One region of the Exiguobacterium sp. s166 genome, then DNA from elsewhere that is predicted to be linked to it. Evidence: a T-box and tRNA genes for the amino acid it is inferred to sense, from the RefSeq annotation. Region 1 holds a T-box; the other holds one or more tRNA genes.
What was found. The T-box of region 1 lies ahead of ileS (isoleucine--tRNA ligase). A T-box ahead of a tRNA ligase gene usually reads a tRNA of that ligase, here a tRNA-Ile.

Region 1 (9,107 bases):
TCCAAAGACACGACTGCTAGATCAAGAGGTGTCGCGTAAGCGACACCTCTTTTTTTAAAAAAGGATGGGATGAAATGTTTGGTCAATGGATAAAATGGGATACGCCGACAGGTACTGTTCGCGCAGCGTTTACGACAAAATTTTCAGCCCCTCATGGCAAGGGCAACTTAGGACTGCACGTCAAGGATGATCCGGAAGGGGTCATCAAAAATCGTGAAGTCATCGTCCGACAACTGGATTTAGCTTTAGAAAACTCTGTTTGGGCTGAACAAGTGCACGGCAATCACGTGGAACAAGTAACGACACTCGAGTCCGGTCGTGGAGCTTCTGATTACGAAACGGCAATCAAGGGTACAGACGGACTGGTGACAACGGACTCAAACGTTTTATTGATGATGCTGTTTGCTGACTGTGTACCGCTCCTGTTCTGTGATCCGCGGACCGGTATCATTGCAAATGTTCACGCCGGTTGGCGCGGAACGGTCGCTAACATCGTCGAAGCAACTCTGACAAAGATGGAACAAGCCGGTGCCGAACGGTCTTCTATTCAGATGGTCATCGGACCCTCGATTCGTGAATGTTGTTATGAAGTCGATGGACCGGTCCTTGAAGCTGTAGATCAACTTGGTCTTGAAGAATCTCCTTACATCAAGAAAGAAGACGGGAAAGCCATGTTATCGCTTCAAAAAACAAATGCTATGTTAGCCGAACGCAGTGGTGTCGGCGATGTGCTCGATACAGGAATCTGTACGAACTGTCAGGCAGAAGACTATTTCTCCTATCGTCACGGAGATCATGGTGGACGGTTTGCCAGTTTGATTGTAAAGGAGTCTCTCGATGTCAATTTCTGAAAATGTACAACATGTCCGACAAAACATGAAACAGGCGTATGAAAAGACTGAGCAAAAAAAGCAGGTACAATTGATCGGCGTGACGAAATCAGTGTCAAGTGAAGTGGCAGCCGAGCTACTCGCTTCAGGGATAACGGCACTTGGTGAGAATCGTCCGGAAGGGTTGACCGACAAACAAACGGTCTTAGGACGTGAGGCTTGTGAGTGGCATTTCATTGGAACGTTACAGACTCGTAAAGTCCGGCAAATCATTGATCGGATTGATGTGTTGCATTCCTTGGACAGGCTGCATTTGGCGGAAGAAATCAACAAACGTGCGAAACGACCCGTCGATTGTTTTGTTCAAGTCAACGTCTCCGGGGAAGAATCAAAGCAAGGAATTGATCCGGAAGATGTCCATTCATTTTTGCATGAAGTCGGACAATATCCGATGGTCCGCGTCATCGGGTTGATGACGATGGCACCATTGACGGAGGACGAGCAAGTACTGCGTTCAGTCTTTCATTCGCTGCGTGTGTTGCGGGATGAAGTGGCTTCCCGCCATCTACCGCACGCACCATGCACGGAGTTATCAATGGGTATGTCATCAGATTATCAGATTGCCATTGAAGAAGGTGCGACATACGTCCGAATCGGAACGACGTTAGTCCAATCATAAATTGTCTAGATATGCGAAAGGAGAATCGATATGGGATTCAAATCAAAAATGCAAAATCTATTTCTCGGTAACACAGACGATTTAGATGAACTCGAATATGAAAATGATGCTACAATAAATAAAGGTAGAGGTGCATCACAGCAAGAATACGACGAGTACTACGAGGAATCTACCCCGAGTGTTACTCAAAAGGAGGACCCTGTGAGACAATCGAACATCGTACCCATTCATACAAAAAAGACAAAATCACAAGTCATTCTCAGTGAACCGCGTGTGTTTAACGAAGCACAGGAAATTGGCGAACATCTTCGCCAAAATCGTGCTGTCATCGTTAACATGCAGCGGATGTCTAAAGATCAATCACGCCAAATGATCAATTTCTTGTCAGGTGTCGTGTTTGCCCTTGATGGAACGATTACGACAATCAGTCAAAATACACTCCTCTGTGTTCCGAACAACGTCGAGCTGGCCGGAAGTATTTCAAATCTGCTCGGTGAAGATGATATCAACCATAAGGGGTGGTAAGCATGGATTCGCAAGTCATGTACGCAATCGGTCGTACACTCAGCACGTTACTTCAATACTACAGCTACGTCATGATTGCCTATATTTTATTATCGTGGTTCCCAAACGCACGTGAATCACGATTCGGTCAAGTTCTCGCTATGTTAGTTGAACCTTTCCTCGCGCCGTTCCGACGGATTATCCCGCCCATCGGAGGTATGCTTGACATTTCACCTATTGTTGCCTTTCTTGTGCTTAATCTCGCACAGTCGGGTATTCGAGCAATCTTCCTGTAATGAGTGTCTATGATCATTATCGCGGACATGAGCGGGAGTTCGTCGATCTCGTCTTGAATTGGATCGACCATGTCGAAGCGACCTATACGTTTAAAGTGACAGATTTTCTGGATCCGCGTGAACAACAAATTACCCGAGAACTCGTCGGAACAAAATGTGCCCTCTTTTTTGAGGGCGGTTTTGAAGGCGCCGAACGACAGCGTGCGCTGATTGCCCCTGATTATTATGAGCTTGATGCCAACGATTTTGATATTGCCATTTATCGTATCCATTATCCCACCAAATTCGTGGAGCTCTCGCATCGCCAGGTGACAGGCACATTGCTGAATGTCGGATTAAAGCGAGGGAAATTCGGTGACGTGGTCATCCAAGATCAAGTCGTCCAATTTGCCGTTGCGAAAGAAGTGGCTTCTTATATCGAAGCAAATGTCGATCGTGCGGGAAAAACGAAGATTCGGTTGTCGCTCGTGGATTCAGAAGAACAGTTGAAGATTAAGGATCAAGAATGGCAAGAAGAACTGGGATTCGTCAGTTCGCTTCGTTTTGATACGGTTGTCAGTGAAATCCTTGGTTTTTCAAGACAAAAAGCGCAAAGCCTGATTAAACAAGGTGAAAGCAAAGTGAATTATAAAATCGTCGAAGATCCAAGTTTTTTGTTAGAGGAAGGCGACTTACTGTCCCTTCGCGGAACGGGACGTGTCAAGTTAATCGCCGTACTCGGCTCGACGAAACGGGATCGGATTAAATTGCAATACGGTCTGCTAAAAGGATAACCAACAAGCTGAGGGAGGATTTCATCATGCCATTGACGCCACTTGATATTCACAATAAGGAATTCACACGTAAGTTTCGCGGCTATGACGAAGATGAGGTCAATGAATTTCTTGATCAAGTCATCAAAGATTTTGAATTGTTGCTCCGGGAAAACCGTCAACAGCAAGAAGTCATTCAAAATATGCAGTCGCGTGTCGATTACTTCAGCTCGATGGAAGAAACATTAAACAAATCCATCATCGTGGCACAAGAAGCGGCAGAAGAAGTCAAAGCCAATGCGACGAAAGAAGCGAGCTTAATCGTCAAACAAGCGGAACGGGAAGCCGAGCAATTGCAAGATGCAGCACAACGTCGAGCACAGCGGACTGATTTCGAAGTCGAACAGATGCGTAAAAAAATCGAATTGTACCGGAATCGATTCAAAGTGTTGATTGACGCACAGATGGAATTGTTGACGAGCCATGACTGGGATGCATTCGATATTTCGACCCGGGGTGCGCTTGACGAGATTCCGGCAGTTGCGTATAATGACGACGATGTCATATAAGCTAAATCAATGAGAAGGACACGTCTTTTATCAGGATACTGTCAGCGAATCGGGGACTGGTGCGAGCCCGATCAGTAAATGAAAAAAGATATCCCCTTTGAGTGTGGGACTGAACATATTCATTAAGTTCCGCCGTTTCGCCTCCGTTATCGGGCTCTTAAGTGGTAATCTGTTTGTCAGGATTGCTAGTAGGGTGGTACCGCGAGTTCAAGCCAAGCTCGTCCCTATCAGGGGATGAGCTTGGCTTTTTTTGTACGTAAAATATAGACAAGTGAGGGAATGCCAAATGGAATACAAAGATACGTTATTGATGATGAAAACGGAATTTCTAATGCGGGGAAACTTACCGAAACGTGAACCAGATATGCAGGCACGCTGGAACGAGATGAATCTCTATGAAGCAGTTCAAGAAAAAAATGCCGGAAAACCTACATTCATCCTGCACGACGGTCCTCCCTATGCAAACGGGGACATCCATATGGGACACGGATTGAACAAAGTCTTAAAAGACATCGTCGTCCGTTATAAATCAATGAACGGATTCCGTTCTCCGTACGTACCGGGTTGGGACACACACGGACTTCCAATCGAGACGGCTCTTCAAAAAGCGGGTGTCGACCGTAAATCGATGTCGGTCGCGGAATTCCGTGAGCTGTGTGCGAAGTATGCGCTCGAACAGGTCGATCATCAACGTGAACAATTCAAGCGTCTTGGTGTTCTCGGTGACTATGACAATCCATACATCACGTTGCAACCGGAATTCGAAGCAGCACAAATTCGTTTGTTCGGCGATATGGCCAATAAAGGTTACATCTATAAAGGGAAAAAACCGGTGTACTGGTCGCCGTCATCGGAATCTGCTCTTGCAGAAGCCGAAATCGAATACCAGGATAAACGTTCTGCTGCCATCTACGTGGCGTTCCAAGTCATGGACGGAAAAAATATCTTGGAGCCGACAGATCATTTCGTCATCTGGACAACAACACCTTGGACAATTCCGGCAAACCTCGGAATCTCAGTCAGCGGTGAGTTGACATATGCACGCATCGAACACGAAGGAAAAGGCTATATCGTAGCCGAGACCCTCGTACCGGAAGTGATCGAAGCACTCGGCTGGGAAAATGCTACGGTTGGTCGTGTCTTTAACGGGACAGACTTTGAGTACATCAAAGCGAAACACCCGCTCTATGACCGGGAATCACTTGTCATGCTCGGCGATCACGTCACGGCAGAAGCGACGGGTGTTGTTCATACAGCACCTGGACACGGGGAAGATGACTTCAGAATCGGTCAAGCTTACGGTCTGGATGTGCTTTGTCCGGTTGACGATAAAGGTGTCATGACAGCAGAAGCTCCTGGTTTTGAAGGATTATTCTATGAAGATGCCAACAAAGAAATCGGTGTGGCGTTAGAAGAAGCCGGTGCTTTATTAAAACTGTCATTCATCAAACACTCGTATCCGCATGACTGGCGGACGAAAAAACCGGTTATCTTCCGTGCGACACCCCAGTGGTTCGCTTCAATCAAAGATTTCCGGGCTGAAATCCTCGACGAAATCAAAGAAGTCCAGTGGGTACCGGAGTGGGGCGAAACACGTCTTCACAACATGTTCAAAGACCGTGGAGACTGGGTCATTTCCCGTCAACGCGCGTGGGGTGTTCCACTGCCAATCTTCTATGCAGAAGACGGTACGGAAATCGTCACACCGGAAACAATCGATCATATCGCGAACCTGTTTGCGGCACACGGATCAAACGTCTGGTATGAGCGGGAAGCCGTTGATTTGTTACCGGAAGGATTTACCCATCCGGCAAGCCCGAACGGAATCTTCAAAAAAGAAACGGACATCATGGATGTCTGGTTCGATTCCGGATCATCTCATGCCGGTGTTCTTGCTACACGTCCGGAACTCGAACGTCCGGCTGACTTGTATTTAGAAGGTTCTGACCAGTACCGTGGATGGTTCAACTCGTCTCTTTCGACAGCTGTCGCAACGACAGGGAAAGCACCTTACAAAGCTGTCGTCAGTCATGGATTCGTCCTTGACGGTCAAGGGCGGAAGATGTCGAAATCAATCGGAAATACGATTGCCCCGATCCAAATCATGCAACAATTCGGAGCAGAAATCCTTCGTCTTTGGGTCGCTTCTGTCGACTATCAATCGGACGTCCGGGCTTCAATGGATAACTTCAAACAAGTTTCGGAATCATACCGGAAAATCCGGAATACGGTCCGGTTCTTGCTTGGAAACCTGGATCAGTTCGATCATACGACGCATCGTGTTGCCTTTGCTGACTTACCGGAATCGGATCGCTTCATGCGGACGAAACTGGATCAACTCGTTGGCAAAGTAAAAGCGGCGTATGACGCGTATGACTTTATGGCGGTGTATCAATTGTTGCATAACTTCTGTGTCCTTGACTTGTCTTCGTTCTATCTCGATTATACGAAGGATATCTTGTACATCGAAAAAGCAGATGCACCAGCGCGTCGTGCCGTTCAAACGGTCATGTACGATACGGTCGTTACATTGTTACAACTGATGGCACCGGTCTTACCGCATACAGCAGACGAAGCATGGGAATTCGTTCCTGGCGTCGAGACGGCAAGCATCTTCTTGACGGATCTTCCGGAAGCACCGGAAGTGACAGAGGAAGGATTGGCATTGATTGCGAAATGGAACAGTTTCCTCGTCTTCCGTGATGATGTCTTGAAAGCACTCGAAGAAGCACGTGCCGAGAAACTTGTCGGGAAAACGCTCGAAGCGAAACTGGAACTGGCACCAAATGACGAAACGAAAGCATTGCTTGCGACAATCGATCATCTTGAGCAGTTATTGCAGGTTTCACAGATTGAGTTCGTCGCTTCGGCGGAGAAATCATACGGGACAACAGGCATCACTGTTCTGAAAGCAGATGGCGAAAAATGTGAACGCTGTTGGACATATTCGACTGAGCTTGGACAAGATCCGGCTCATCCGACACTTTGCCCACGTTGTACTGAAGTCGTCAATTCTTTATAATGAATCAGGGAGGGGCAGCTACGGCGACTTCGTAGCGGTCCCTCATTATTTTTGGATGTGGAGGAAAAAAGAATGTGGCTTTACTTAGCGATTGCTGCTGTACTCGTCGGAGTGGATCAATTGACGAAATGGATCGTCGTCCAACAGATGACGATTGGTCAAGCGATTGAGATCATTCCCAATTTCTTTTATTTAAATTCATACCGGAATCGTGGCGCTGCCTGGGGGATGCTTGAAGGGAAGTTTGGATTTTTCTTCGTCATCACGCTGGTCGTCGTCATTGGGCTGATTTATTTTCTTTACAAAGAAGGCACAAAAAACAAAGTATTTGCTTGGAGCGTCGCCTTATTACTCGGCGGAGCGGTCGGGAATTTCATCGACCGAATGGCACGTGGAGAAGTCGTCGACTTTTTTCATTTTTATCCGTTCGGGTATAACTTCCCGATATTTAATGTGGCAGACGTCAGTTTGACGTTTGGGGTTATTCTGATGCTGATCAGCGTCATGTTTGAAGAGCGTTTGACTAAGAAGGGAACGATTGATTAAATGAATGAACAAAATGAATGGGCTGTTAAAGCCAATGGTGCTACCGGTCGAATTGATAAATGGTTAGCGGAACAACAAGACTGGTCCCGGTCACAAGTCCAGGACTGGTTAAAAGCGGGACACGTCGAAGTGGACGGACGAATCGTCAAACCGAACTATAAGATGTCCGGTACGGAAGAGATCCTCGTCCGGATTCCGGAAGCCGTCGAGCTGGAAGTTTTACCGGAAGATATCCCGCTGGATGTCGTGTATGAAGACAGTGATGTCATCGTCATCAACAAACCAAAAGGGATGGTCGTGCATCCGGCAGCGGGGCACGTATCCGGAACACTCGTCAATGCCTTGCTCCATCATTGCCAGGATTTGTCCGGCATCAATGGTGTCAAACGTCCAGGGATCGTCCACAGAATCGATAAAGATACATCCGGTCTCCTGATGGTCGCTAAAAATGATTTGGCACATGAATCCCTGGCACAACAACTAAAAGACAAGACGACAGAGCGTCTGTACATCGCGCTTGTCCACGGCGAGATTCCGCATGAACTGGGAACGATTGAAGCACCGGTCGGCCGTGACAAAAATGACCGTCAACGGATGACCGTGACGGATAAAAACTCAAAAGCCGCTGTGACGCATTTCCGCGTCCTTGACCGTTACGAAGGGTTCACGGTTGTTGAATGTAAGCTCGAGACAGGACGGACGCACCAGATTCGTGTCCACATGCGTTATATTGGTTTCCCGCTTGCCGGAGATCCGAAATACGGACCACGGAAAACGATGAAAATGAACGGTCAAGCGCTTCATGCGGCTGTTCTTGGATTCAAGCATCCACGGACTGGTGAGATGTTACATTTCGAGGCACCGTTGCCGGAAGAGATGACGTTCGAGATCAGTCAGTTGAAAAAACTTGAATTAGAGTCTTGACGTTTTTCTAATAAAACGGTAGAGTATCACCTAGAGAGCGATGCGAGACATCTGCCTCACACAACCGGTCGTCCGCGTTGACGATCCTACCCATAGCACACCTTTAAACGAGTCCGGAGAGGCTACGAAAGGGAGACACTTCATTTGTGTAGATACGTGTAGCGTGAGCTACCCACACTTATTGTCTTCAACAACCTCCTGCGACTTTACGCAGGAGGTTTTTTTGCAGAAAGGAGCAAGTGATGAAACCATCCGTCATTTTAGATGAAGCCGCCATCAGTCGGGCATTGACACGCATCGCCCATGAAATCATCGAACGCAACAAAGGAATTGATCAACTGATGATCGTCGGTATCAAGACACGTGGTGAGACACTGGCCCGCCGTCTGGCCCGCCGGATTGAAGAGATTGAAGGCAAACCGGTCCTGCTTGGTGTCGTGGACATCTCGATGTACAGGGATGACTTATCGAAAAAAAGTCTTGAGCCGGAAATCAAAGGCACGGACATGCCGGAGACGGTGACCGGAAAAATCATCGTCCTGGTGGATGACGTCCTATACACCGGACGCACCGTCCGCGCCGCGATGGATGCGCTCGTTGATCACGGTCGTCCGAGTATGATTCAACTCGCTGTCCTCGTCGACCGGGGACACCGGGAGCTTCCGATCCGACCAGATTTCATCGGGAAGAATGTCCCGACATCACGCGAAGAACAAGTCGTCGTCGCCTTATCTGAAGTCGATGACGCCGATCAAGTATTTATCAAACGTTAAACACAAATACCTTTAACGTGGTCCAGAGAGACCAGAAAGGGAGTTATCCTTATGAAAACCCACACAGCGATTCTTGATGTACAAGAACGGCCAAAACACCCCCTGCAATGGCTGATGCTCAGCCTCCAACATGTCTTCGCGATGTTTGGCGCGACGGTCCTGGTTCCGTTATTAACGGGATTAAACACATCCGTTGCCCTCGTCGCAAGCGG
Region 2 (9,107 bases), on a different contig from region 1:
ATCGGGAACGACCGTCATCGTCGTTGGTCTGGTCAGTGCCGGTTTGATGAACTTACGTCAAGCAATCGGTGTTGTCATGGGGGCAAACATCGGAACGACGATTACGGCCTTCATCATCGGCTTTAACGTTAAGGAAGCTGCACTTCCGGCGATTGCGCTGGGAGCGTTCCTGATTTTCTTCTTCAATAAAGAACGGATTCAATACATCGGTCAAATTTTCTTCGGGTTTGGAGCGCTCTTCTATGGGTTGACGCTCATGGGAGACGGAATGGCACCGCTTGAATCAAGCGAATGGTTCCGAGAACTGACAGTATCGATGTCAGATAGTCCTTTGCTGGGTGTATTTGTTGGAACCATTTTCACAATGTTAGTTCAATCCTCATCTGCGACAATCGGGATTTTGCAAGAATTATATGATGGCGGAATGATCGATATTAAGGCTGCGCTACCCGTCTTGTTCGGTGATAATATCGGAACAACGATTACGGCTGTTCTCGCGGCTCTCGGCGCTTCGATTGCGGCAAAACGGACAGCTGCGGCGCACGTCATCTTTAATATCGTCGGAACGATTTTGTTCTTGATTGCCTTACCTGTATTCTCGAGTTTCATCACCTGGATTACAGGAGCGCTTGATCTTGAACCGAAAATGCAAATTGCTTTTGCTCATGGTACATTTAATGTTGTCAACACGTTGATTCAATGCTGGTTCATCGCGCAAATCGCATGGCTTGTTCAAAAAGTCGTGCCGGGAACGGATACGACCGTCGATTCGAAACCACGCCACTTGGATCAAAACATCTTAAACCAGTCGTCGTCACTCGCATTGAATCAAGCAAAACTTGAAGTGTTACGAATGGGTGAATTCTCAAAAGAAGGGCTTGGGAAAGCGCACCGTTATACGCAATCACATGATAAAAAAGACGTCTCGGACGCCGGACAGATCGAATATGCAATTAACCATTTGAACACTGAAGTCACAAGTTATCTTGTTAAGGTCGCGGCACATGATTTATCCGAACGGGAATCAAACGATCACTCACTTCTCATGCACGCCGTCAACGATTTTGAACGGATTGGTGATCACGTCGAAAATGTCATCGAACTGGTTGACTTCCAAATCGTCAATCGGATTACGTTTACCGATAAGGCTAAAAAAGAATTGGATGAAATGTACATCTTGACGCAAAAAATCGTCGAAACAGCCATTAAAGCCGTTGAACTCGATGATGTTTCACTGGCACGTCAAGTGCTTGAGTTAGAAGGGAAACTGGATTCCCTTGAACGTTCATTCCGCAAACACCATGTCTTGCGTGTTAATGCAGGGGAGTGTACCGGTCAGGCCGGAATGATCTTCGTGGATCTGCTGTCGAACCTGGAACGGATCGGTGACCACGCCGTCAATATTACGGACCTGGTACTCGAGCAACGTTCAGGAACAGCCTGAATAGGTGAATGAAGCAAGAGGAATTTCTGAAAAGAAATTCCTCTTTGTTTTTGTGAGATAGTTTATTGACATTCGAGTTTGATTTTAGTAACCTTATATTAGTTGTTTCAAACCATCATGGCGGTGTAGCTCAGCTGGCTAGAGCGTACGGTTCATACCCGTGAGGTCGTGGGTTCGACTCCCTCCGCCGCTACTATTACTTAAGGACCCTTAGCTCAGCTGGTTAGAGCTGACGGCTCATAACCGTCCGGTCGCAGGTTCGAGTCCTGCAGGGTCCATTTTAGAACGCACACTCTTTTTTAAGAGTGTGCGTTTATTTTTGGTTGCTTGGGGAATATTAAAGATATTGTAATAATGTTCATACAATACTATTCATACTATGGCAATTTAAGGGAGAGCGAAGAGAGATGGAACGTAACCATACAATGATGCAGTTTTTTGAGTGGCATGTAGAAAATGATGGGAAGCATTGGCAGCGCTTAAAAGAGAGAGCGCCGGAACTGCGTGCTGCAGGCATCACATCTGTTTGGATTCCGCCAGCGTCAAAGGGACAATCAGATGAAGACACAGGGTATGGCATTTACGATGTCTATGATTTAGGAGAGTTTGATCAAAAAGGGACGGTCCGCACGAAGTACGGGACAAAAGACGAGCTAATCGAAGCCATTCAAGTCGCACACGAAAATGATATCGCGATTTATGCCGATGTCGTCATGAACCATAAAGCAGCAGCAGATGAACTCGAGACGATTAAAGTCGTTGAGGTCCATCCGGAAGACCGTTCGCAAGAAATTTCAGAAGAATTTGAAATTGATGCCTGGACGAAGTTTACGTTCCCCGGTCGAAACGGTAAATATTCGGATTTCATCTGGACACATGAATTTTTCAACGGTACGGATTTTGATGCCCGGGAAGAGAAAACGGGTGTCTTTAAGATTTCCGGTAAAAATAAAGACTGGAACGATCAAGTAGACAATGAATTCGGAAACTATGACTATTTGATGTTCGCTAACATTGATTACAACCATCCTGAAGTGCGTGAAGAGATGATTAACTGGGGAAACTGGTTTAAAGAGACAATCAATTGCCAAGGTTTCCGTTTGGACGCCATCAAACATATCAACTACGAATTCGTCAACGAGTTCGCAAAATCGATGATCGGAGATAATCCGGACGGTTTCTATATGGTCGGTGAGTTTTGGAAATCGGATTTAGATGATTGCCGTCAATTTTTAGACAGTGTTGATTATACAATCGATTTATTTGATGTGCCGCTCCATTATAAATTCCATGAAGCGTCGCAACAGGGACAAGAATTTGATTTAACGACATTATTTGCGGATACACTGGTTGAATCCCACCCGACGAACGCGGTGACATTCGTTGATAACCATGACTCGCAACCAGGTGAATCGCTCGAGTCGTGGATTGATGACTGGTTCAAACAACATGCCTATGCATCGGTACTCCTTCGTAAAGATGGTTATCCATGTGTCTTCTACGGTGATTATTATGGTATCCAAGGACCTCACCCGGTCGAAGGCAAAAAAGAAATGATCAATGCTTTACTGTATGCCCGTTACCATAAAGCATATGGCGAACAAGAAGATTACCTTGACGATCCACATTGTATCGGTTGGGTCCGTCGTGGTGTCGAAGAATTCCCGAACTCGGGATGCGCTGTTTTACTTTCGAATGCGGACATGTGCGAAAAACGAATGTTTGTCGGTGAGACGCGTGCCGGAGAAGAGTGGTTTGATTATACGAACCACCAAGAAGAACCGGTTGTGATCGATGAAGAGGGCTTCGGCGTTTTCCCGGTTCCAGGCGGCGGTGTCTCTGTATTTGCTCCGCGTGACGAACAGTAATTTTCGAGGGTCATTGCTTGCGCCTGACCAACTATTTTTGCTAGTCTTAAAGAGTACTGAAATTCCGAAAATAGGATAAAGGGGGACATGAAAATGTCAAAATTTGAATTACCAGAACTCGGCTACGCTTATGATGCGCTAGAGCCACATATCGATGCTCGTACGATGGAGATTCACCACTCTAAACACCACAACACGTATGTCACGAACGTCAATGCAGCACTTGAAGGGTCAGAGCACGAAGGAAAATCACTTGAAGAATTACTTCAAAACCTGGATTCACTTCCTGCAAACATTCAAACAGCTGTCCGTAACAACGGTGGCGGTCATTGGAACCATTCGTTCTTCTGGAAACTCTTGAAAAAGAACGATGGTGCAGCACCAACTGGTGAACTTGCTTCAGCAATCGACGAGTCATTCGGTTCGTTTGATGCGTTCAAAGATGAGTTCGCAAAAGCAGCTACAACACGTTTTGGTTCAGGTTGGGCTTGGCTCATCGTTGACGGCGGGAAATTATCAGTCGTTTCAACACCAAACCAAGACACACCAGTCATGGAAGGGAAAACGCCGATTCTCGGACTTGATGTTTGGGAACATGCGTATTACCTCAACTATCAAAACCGTCGTCCTGATTACATCAACGCCTTCTTTAATGTCGTTGACTGGGATCATGTGGCAAAACTTTACGCTGACGCAAAATAATTAGTATATCAAAACATCGATTTCCATTTCGGGAATCGATGTTTTTTAATGCGGAAAATGATGGGATAGGTTGTTATGGAAAGTTTCCTTCTATATAATGAAACAAGATGACTTTTTGAACGATAGGGGAGTACGCCATGGCGAAACGAATCACGGTGAAGGGAAAACGGCGGAATCATCTGCCACTTCGCCTTAACTTAATGTTTTTTGTAGTATTTTTATTGTTTGCGATTTTAATTTTCCGCTTAGGTGTCGTCCAGATTGTGAATGGTGAAAAGATTTCACGTGAAGTTCAAAAAACGGAAATGATTGCTTCGAAATACGAAGTTCCGCGTGGGAAGATTTATGACCGCGATGGCCGGTTGTTAGTCGATACGATCTCGAAATACTCGATTGTCTATCGTCGTTCCCAGAATACGAAAGTCGACGAACGGATTGAAATCGCTTCGCGTCTTGCGGCAATCATCAATCTTCCGAAAGACGATTGGAAAGTCACGGAACGTGACATGAAAGATTACTGGGTAGCTGTCAACAGTGAAGAATCAGATCGACGGTATAAGAAGGCAGTGGAAAAGCGTTATCCAAACGCTGAAGAACAGAACAAATTGTCAATTTCGGAGCAGGATCAAATTCGCCTCGATACGATTACGAAAAAAGATATCGATTTTGATGATAAGACGATGGAAATCATCGCCATCAAACACAACATGGAAGTCGGTTATGCCCTGGACCCGCAGCTCGTTAAATTAGGAGCGAATGCTAAAGAAATGGCGATTATCGATGAAAACCTTGAAGATCTAAAAGGAGTATCGGTTGAGCCGTTTTATGAACGCTCATATCCATATGAAGGAACGTTACGAAATATCTTCGGGAAGTACTCGAAAATTCCTGCAGAACAACAAGCGGAATTCAAGGCAAAAGGATACAGCCTGAACGACCGGGTCGGAACATCATTCCTCGAGCAACAGTATGAAGATCTGTTGCGCGGAAAACCGGCTTACGATGTCTATGAAACGTTTAACGGTGAACCGGTCGGTGAACCGAATCGTGAAGAAGGCGAATCCGGGAAAGATCTCGTCTTGACGGTTGATGCAGAATACAACAAACAAGTTGACCAGATCTTGCAGCAAGCCATCAAGATGGGGCGCGGCATGGGAAGCGGTTATCTTAAAGAAGGATACGCTGTTGTCATGAATCCGAAAACCGGAGAAATTTTGGCAATGTCCGGTCAGAAGCTTGACACTGCGACGAATAAATTCAGTGATGTTGCCATCAATAACGTGTTGACTTCTCTGCAAATCGGTTCAACGATTAAAGGGGCAACAGTTGCGATGGGGCTCGAAGAAGGAGTCATTCGTCAAAACGAGGTCATCAATGATGCGCCGATCACAATTGGTGGGACGAAAAAAGGATCGTACGTCAACATGGGACCGATTACGGACCTGACGGCACTCGAACGTTCGTCAAACGTCTACATGTTTAACATCGCGATGCGAATGGCGAAATACCCGAGTAACGGTGTCGCTGGCGCGAGCGTCGATGCGGCTGCAGCGATCATGCAGAATTATTACAGTCAATTTGGTCTCGGTGTAACAACAGGAATTGATCTTCCGTATGAAGCAAAAGGGGTACAAGGTACACCGGACCGCGTCACGCTCTTGATGGACCGCGTGATTGGTCAATATGATGCCTTTACACCACTTCAAGTTGCGCAGTATGTTTCGACACTCGCGAATGGCGGGTACCGTGTACAACCGCACTTCTTAAAAGAAGTGTTGGCTTCAAACTCGATTGAAGACGAAACGAAGAAAGTTGATTACAGTTTTAAAACAAACTATTTAAACCGGATTGAAGTCAGTCAAGCGAATATTGATCATGTCCGTGAAGGATTCCATCGTGTTGTCAAAGGAGAACGCGGGACTGCGAAAATCATTGCCCAAACCGGCATCGATGCGGCAGCGAAAACAGGAACGGCGCAGGTCAGTGTTTACGGCGAAGACGGAATTGCACTTCGGGATGGAAGTGGACAACCGGTTCGCTCGTTGAACTCGAACTTAGTCGGCTGGGCGCCATACGACAATCCAGAGATGGCATGGGCCGTGTTCCTTCCATATATGGAGCAGGAAACCGTCAACTCGAAAATTGGTCATGATTTAGTGAAGGCATACTTTAATGTGAAAGATGTTCCATGGCAAACTAAGCCAAATTAACTAGTAAAGCGAAGATGAGGAAACTCATCTTCGCTTTTTTTTGTATGGATTGACCTGTTTTTCTAATGAAGTTGAGTTTGTAAACGCAGAAACACACGCCTTTACAATTCTTTTACGTTGGATTCATTTTGGTTTAATAGTTCATCGGTAGTATAAGTCTTGTAAGGAAAACGGATATAAAGTCGTAGCGTTACCAGCGACATACTTCGAGGAGGAAAATTAATCATGTCTTGGATGAAAAAAACAGCTCTTATCACAACGGTAGCGTCAATCGCAGTAGTCGGTGCGGCATGCGGAAATGACAAAGGCGGCTCTTCAAGTTCTTCAGATCTTTCAGGAAAGATCGCAATTGATGGATCTTCAACAGTCTTCCCAATCATGGAAGCAGTCGGTGAAGAGTATTCAATCGAACAACCAGACGTCGATGTCACGGTCGGAGTATCAGGTACAGGCGGCGGATTCAAACGTTTTGTTGTTGGTGAAACAGACCTTTCAAATGCATCACGTGAAATTAAAGAAGAAGAAGCAGCGGAAGCTGAAAAAAATAGTGTGGAATATACGAAATTAGCGCTTGCTTACGACGGATTAACAGTCGCAATCAGCAAAGAGAACACATGGGTCAAAGAAATGACACTCGACCAGTTAGAAAAAATTTGGTTAGACCCGAATGTGAAGACATGGAAAGACGTGGATGCTTCTTATCCAGCAGAACCAATCAAATTCTTCAGCCCGGGTAAAGATTCAGGAACATTTGATTTCTTCTCAGAAAAAGTTCTTGAGAAAAAAGATATGCGTAAAGATGTTCAACTTTCAGAAGATGATAACGTCCTCGTTAAAGGGGTCGAAGGAACAAAAGGTGCGATTGGTTACTTCGGTTATGCCTACTACGCGGAAAACAAAGATAAGTTAAAAGAAGTGCCGCTTGTAGCTGAAGGAAAAGACGCAGTTGATCCGACACCGGAAACAATCAAAGATCTTTCTTATCCGCTTTCACGTGAGATCTACACGTACGTCAACAACAAATCATTAAAAGACAAAAAACAAGTGGCGGACTTCGTTAAATTCACAAATGAAAATGCAGGTGACTTATCAGAAGAAGTCGGTTATATCAAAATGCCGCAAGATCGTTACGATGAAAATACAAAAGCCATTGAAGATGCAATGAAATAACCATCATTACACAAGGACGGCCCGAAAAAAGGGAGATTTCCCTTTTTTGGGGTCCCGTTCTTATGTAGGTATGATGAAGTAGGGAGCGAAGAAGGGTGAATCCATCATCAAACAAATCGGTTCGCGAGCTGATCCAAAAGAACCGACAACAAAAATTCAGTATGAAAAACATCATGGAACGTTTTATGCCGATCGTACTATTTCTCTGTGCGTTCGTTTCAGTCGTTACGACCATCGGCATCATTCTCACGTTAGTTATTGAAACAGAACACTTCTTTGAAGTCGTCTCGTTCAAAGAATTCTTCGGCAGTACAAGCTGGTACCCGCTGAACTCTCAACCGGAGTATGGAATTTGGCCGCTGGTCGTCGGAACCCTTGAAATTACCGTGATTGCGATGCTGGTTGCCGTGCCGATCGGACTCACTTCTGCGATTTATTTAAGTGAGTATGCATCAGAACGCGCCCGTCGTGTTCTCAAACCGATTCTTGAAGTATTAGCCGGCGTTCCGACAATCGTTTTCGGATTTTTCGCCTTAACGTTTGTTACACCGTTACTTGTTAAATTAATTCCGGGTCTTGCGATTTATAATGCGTTAAGTCCGGGGATTGTTGTCGGAATCATGATCATTCCGATGATTGCCTCGATTTCAGAGGATGCAATGAGCTCAGTTCCGAAAAAAATTCGGGACGGCGCATTGGCACTGGGTTCAACACGTCTTGAAGTCGCTTTAAAAGTGGTTGTTCCGGCTGCACTTTCCGGAATCATCGCTTCCATCGTTCTTGGTATGTCACGCGCAATCGGTGAAACAATGATCGTGACGATTGCCGGGGGATCAAACCCTACGGCTGCAGTTAATCCGTTGGAGCCGGTTCAGACGATGACGGCTTATATCGTTCAGGTTGCCCTTGGTGACGCAGGATATGGAACGATTGAATATTACAGTATCTACGCTGTCGGTACGTTGTTGTTCGTCTTTACTCTTTTGATGAACTTACTCGCGAACTGGATCACGCGTCGTTTCAGAGAGGAGTATTAAGATGGCCTTACCAGAAAAACAACCTGTACAAAAAAAATTTATTGATCCTGTTGCTGTGAAAAAATCAATCAGCCAACGTCTTGTCGTCAATAATGTCACGAAAATCATTTTCCTGATCGGACTGTTATTCGGTTTAGTCGTGCTTGGTATTCTTCTGTTTGGCGTCGTTCGCGACGGGGCAGCCTGGTTATCACTCGACTTTCTTCAAAATTCACCTTCACGCCGACCGGATCGTGCCGGGATTTATCCTGCGTTGATGGGCTCAATCTTCTTAATGCTCTTGATTATTCCGATGATTTTCATCCTGGGTGTCGGAGCTGCGATCTATTTAGAAGAGTATGCGAAAAAAGGACGGATGACTTCTTTCATCGAAGTCAACATCTCAAACTTAGCCGGTGTTCCGTCAATCGTTTTCGGATTACTCGGACTTACGTTTTTTGTTCGTAACATGGGCTTCGGATCGACCTTGATTGCCGGAGCACTCACGCTTGCGCTGATGAGTTTACCGGTCGTCATCGTGTCATCGCAAGAAGCGATTCGCGCCGTACCACAGGCAATGCGTCATGCCTCTCTAGCACTGGGTGCTTCGAAATGGCAGACGACATTCAAAGTTGTCTTACCCGCATCCCTTCCAGGGGTCATCACAGGAATCATCCTTGCCGTTTCACGGGCAATT

Region 2: it encodes a tRNA-Ile, which carries the amino acid that the T-box ahead of ileS (isoleucine--tRNA ligase) is inferred to sense. The anticodon was not compared.

Annotation. Positions count from the first base shown of each region.
Region 1 covers NZ_JACSMU010000001.1:199,022-208,128, reverse strand. Annotated here, with positions in the region: gene pgeF (peptidoglycan editing factor PgeF) at 75-851, shown strand; gene KNP93_RS01065 (YggS family pyridoxal phosphate-dependent enzyme) at 838-1,509, shown strand; gene KNP93_RS01060 (cell division protein SepF) at 1,711-2,034, shown strand; gene KNP93_RS01055 (YggT family protein) at 2,037-2,309, shown strand; gene KNP93_RS01050 (YlmH family RNA-binding protein) at 2,309-3,082, shown strand; gene KNP93_RS01045 (DivIVA domain-containing protein) at 3,109-3,630, shown strand; T-box leader at 3,631-3,859, shown strand; gene ileS (isoleucine--tRNA ligase) at 3,917-6,652, shown strand; gene lspA (signal peptidase II) at 6,725-7,198, shown strand; gene KNP93_RS01030 (RluA family pseudouridine synthase) at 7,199-8,122, shown strand; gene pyrR (bifunctional pyr operon transcriptional regulator/uracil phosphoribosyltransferase PyrR) at 8,365-8,895, shown strand; gene KNP93_RS01020 (uracil-xanthine permease family protein) at 8,947-9,107, shown strand, end outside.
Region 2 covers NZ_JACSMU010000002.1:446,200-455,306, reverse strand. Annotated here, with positions in the region: gene KNP93_RS06755 (Na/Pi cotransporter family protein) at 1-1,444, shown strand, start outside; tRNA gene KNP93_RS06750 (tRNA-Met) at 1,564-1,637, shown strand; tRNA gene KNP93_RS06745 (tRNA-Ile) at 1,649-1,722, shown strand; gene KNP93_RS06740 (alpha-amylase) at 1,852-3,312, shown strand; gene KNP93_RS06735 (superoxide dismutase) at 3,406-4,014, shown strand; gene KNP93_RS06730 (peptidoglycan D,D-transpeptidase FtsI family protein) at 4,152-6,224, shown strand; gene KNP93_RS06725 (PstS family phosphate ABC transporter substrate-binding protein) at 6,450-7,394, shown strand; gene pstC (phosphate ABC transporter permease subunit PstC) at 7,490-8,431, shown strand; gene pstA (phosphate ABC transporter permease PstA) at 8,433-9,107, shown strand, end outside.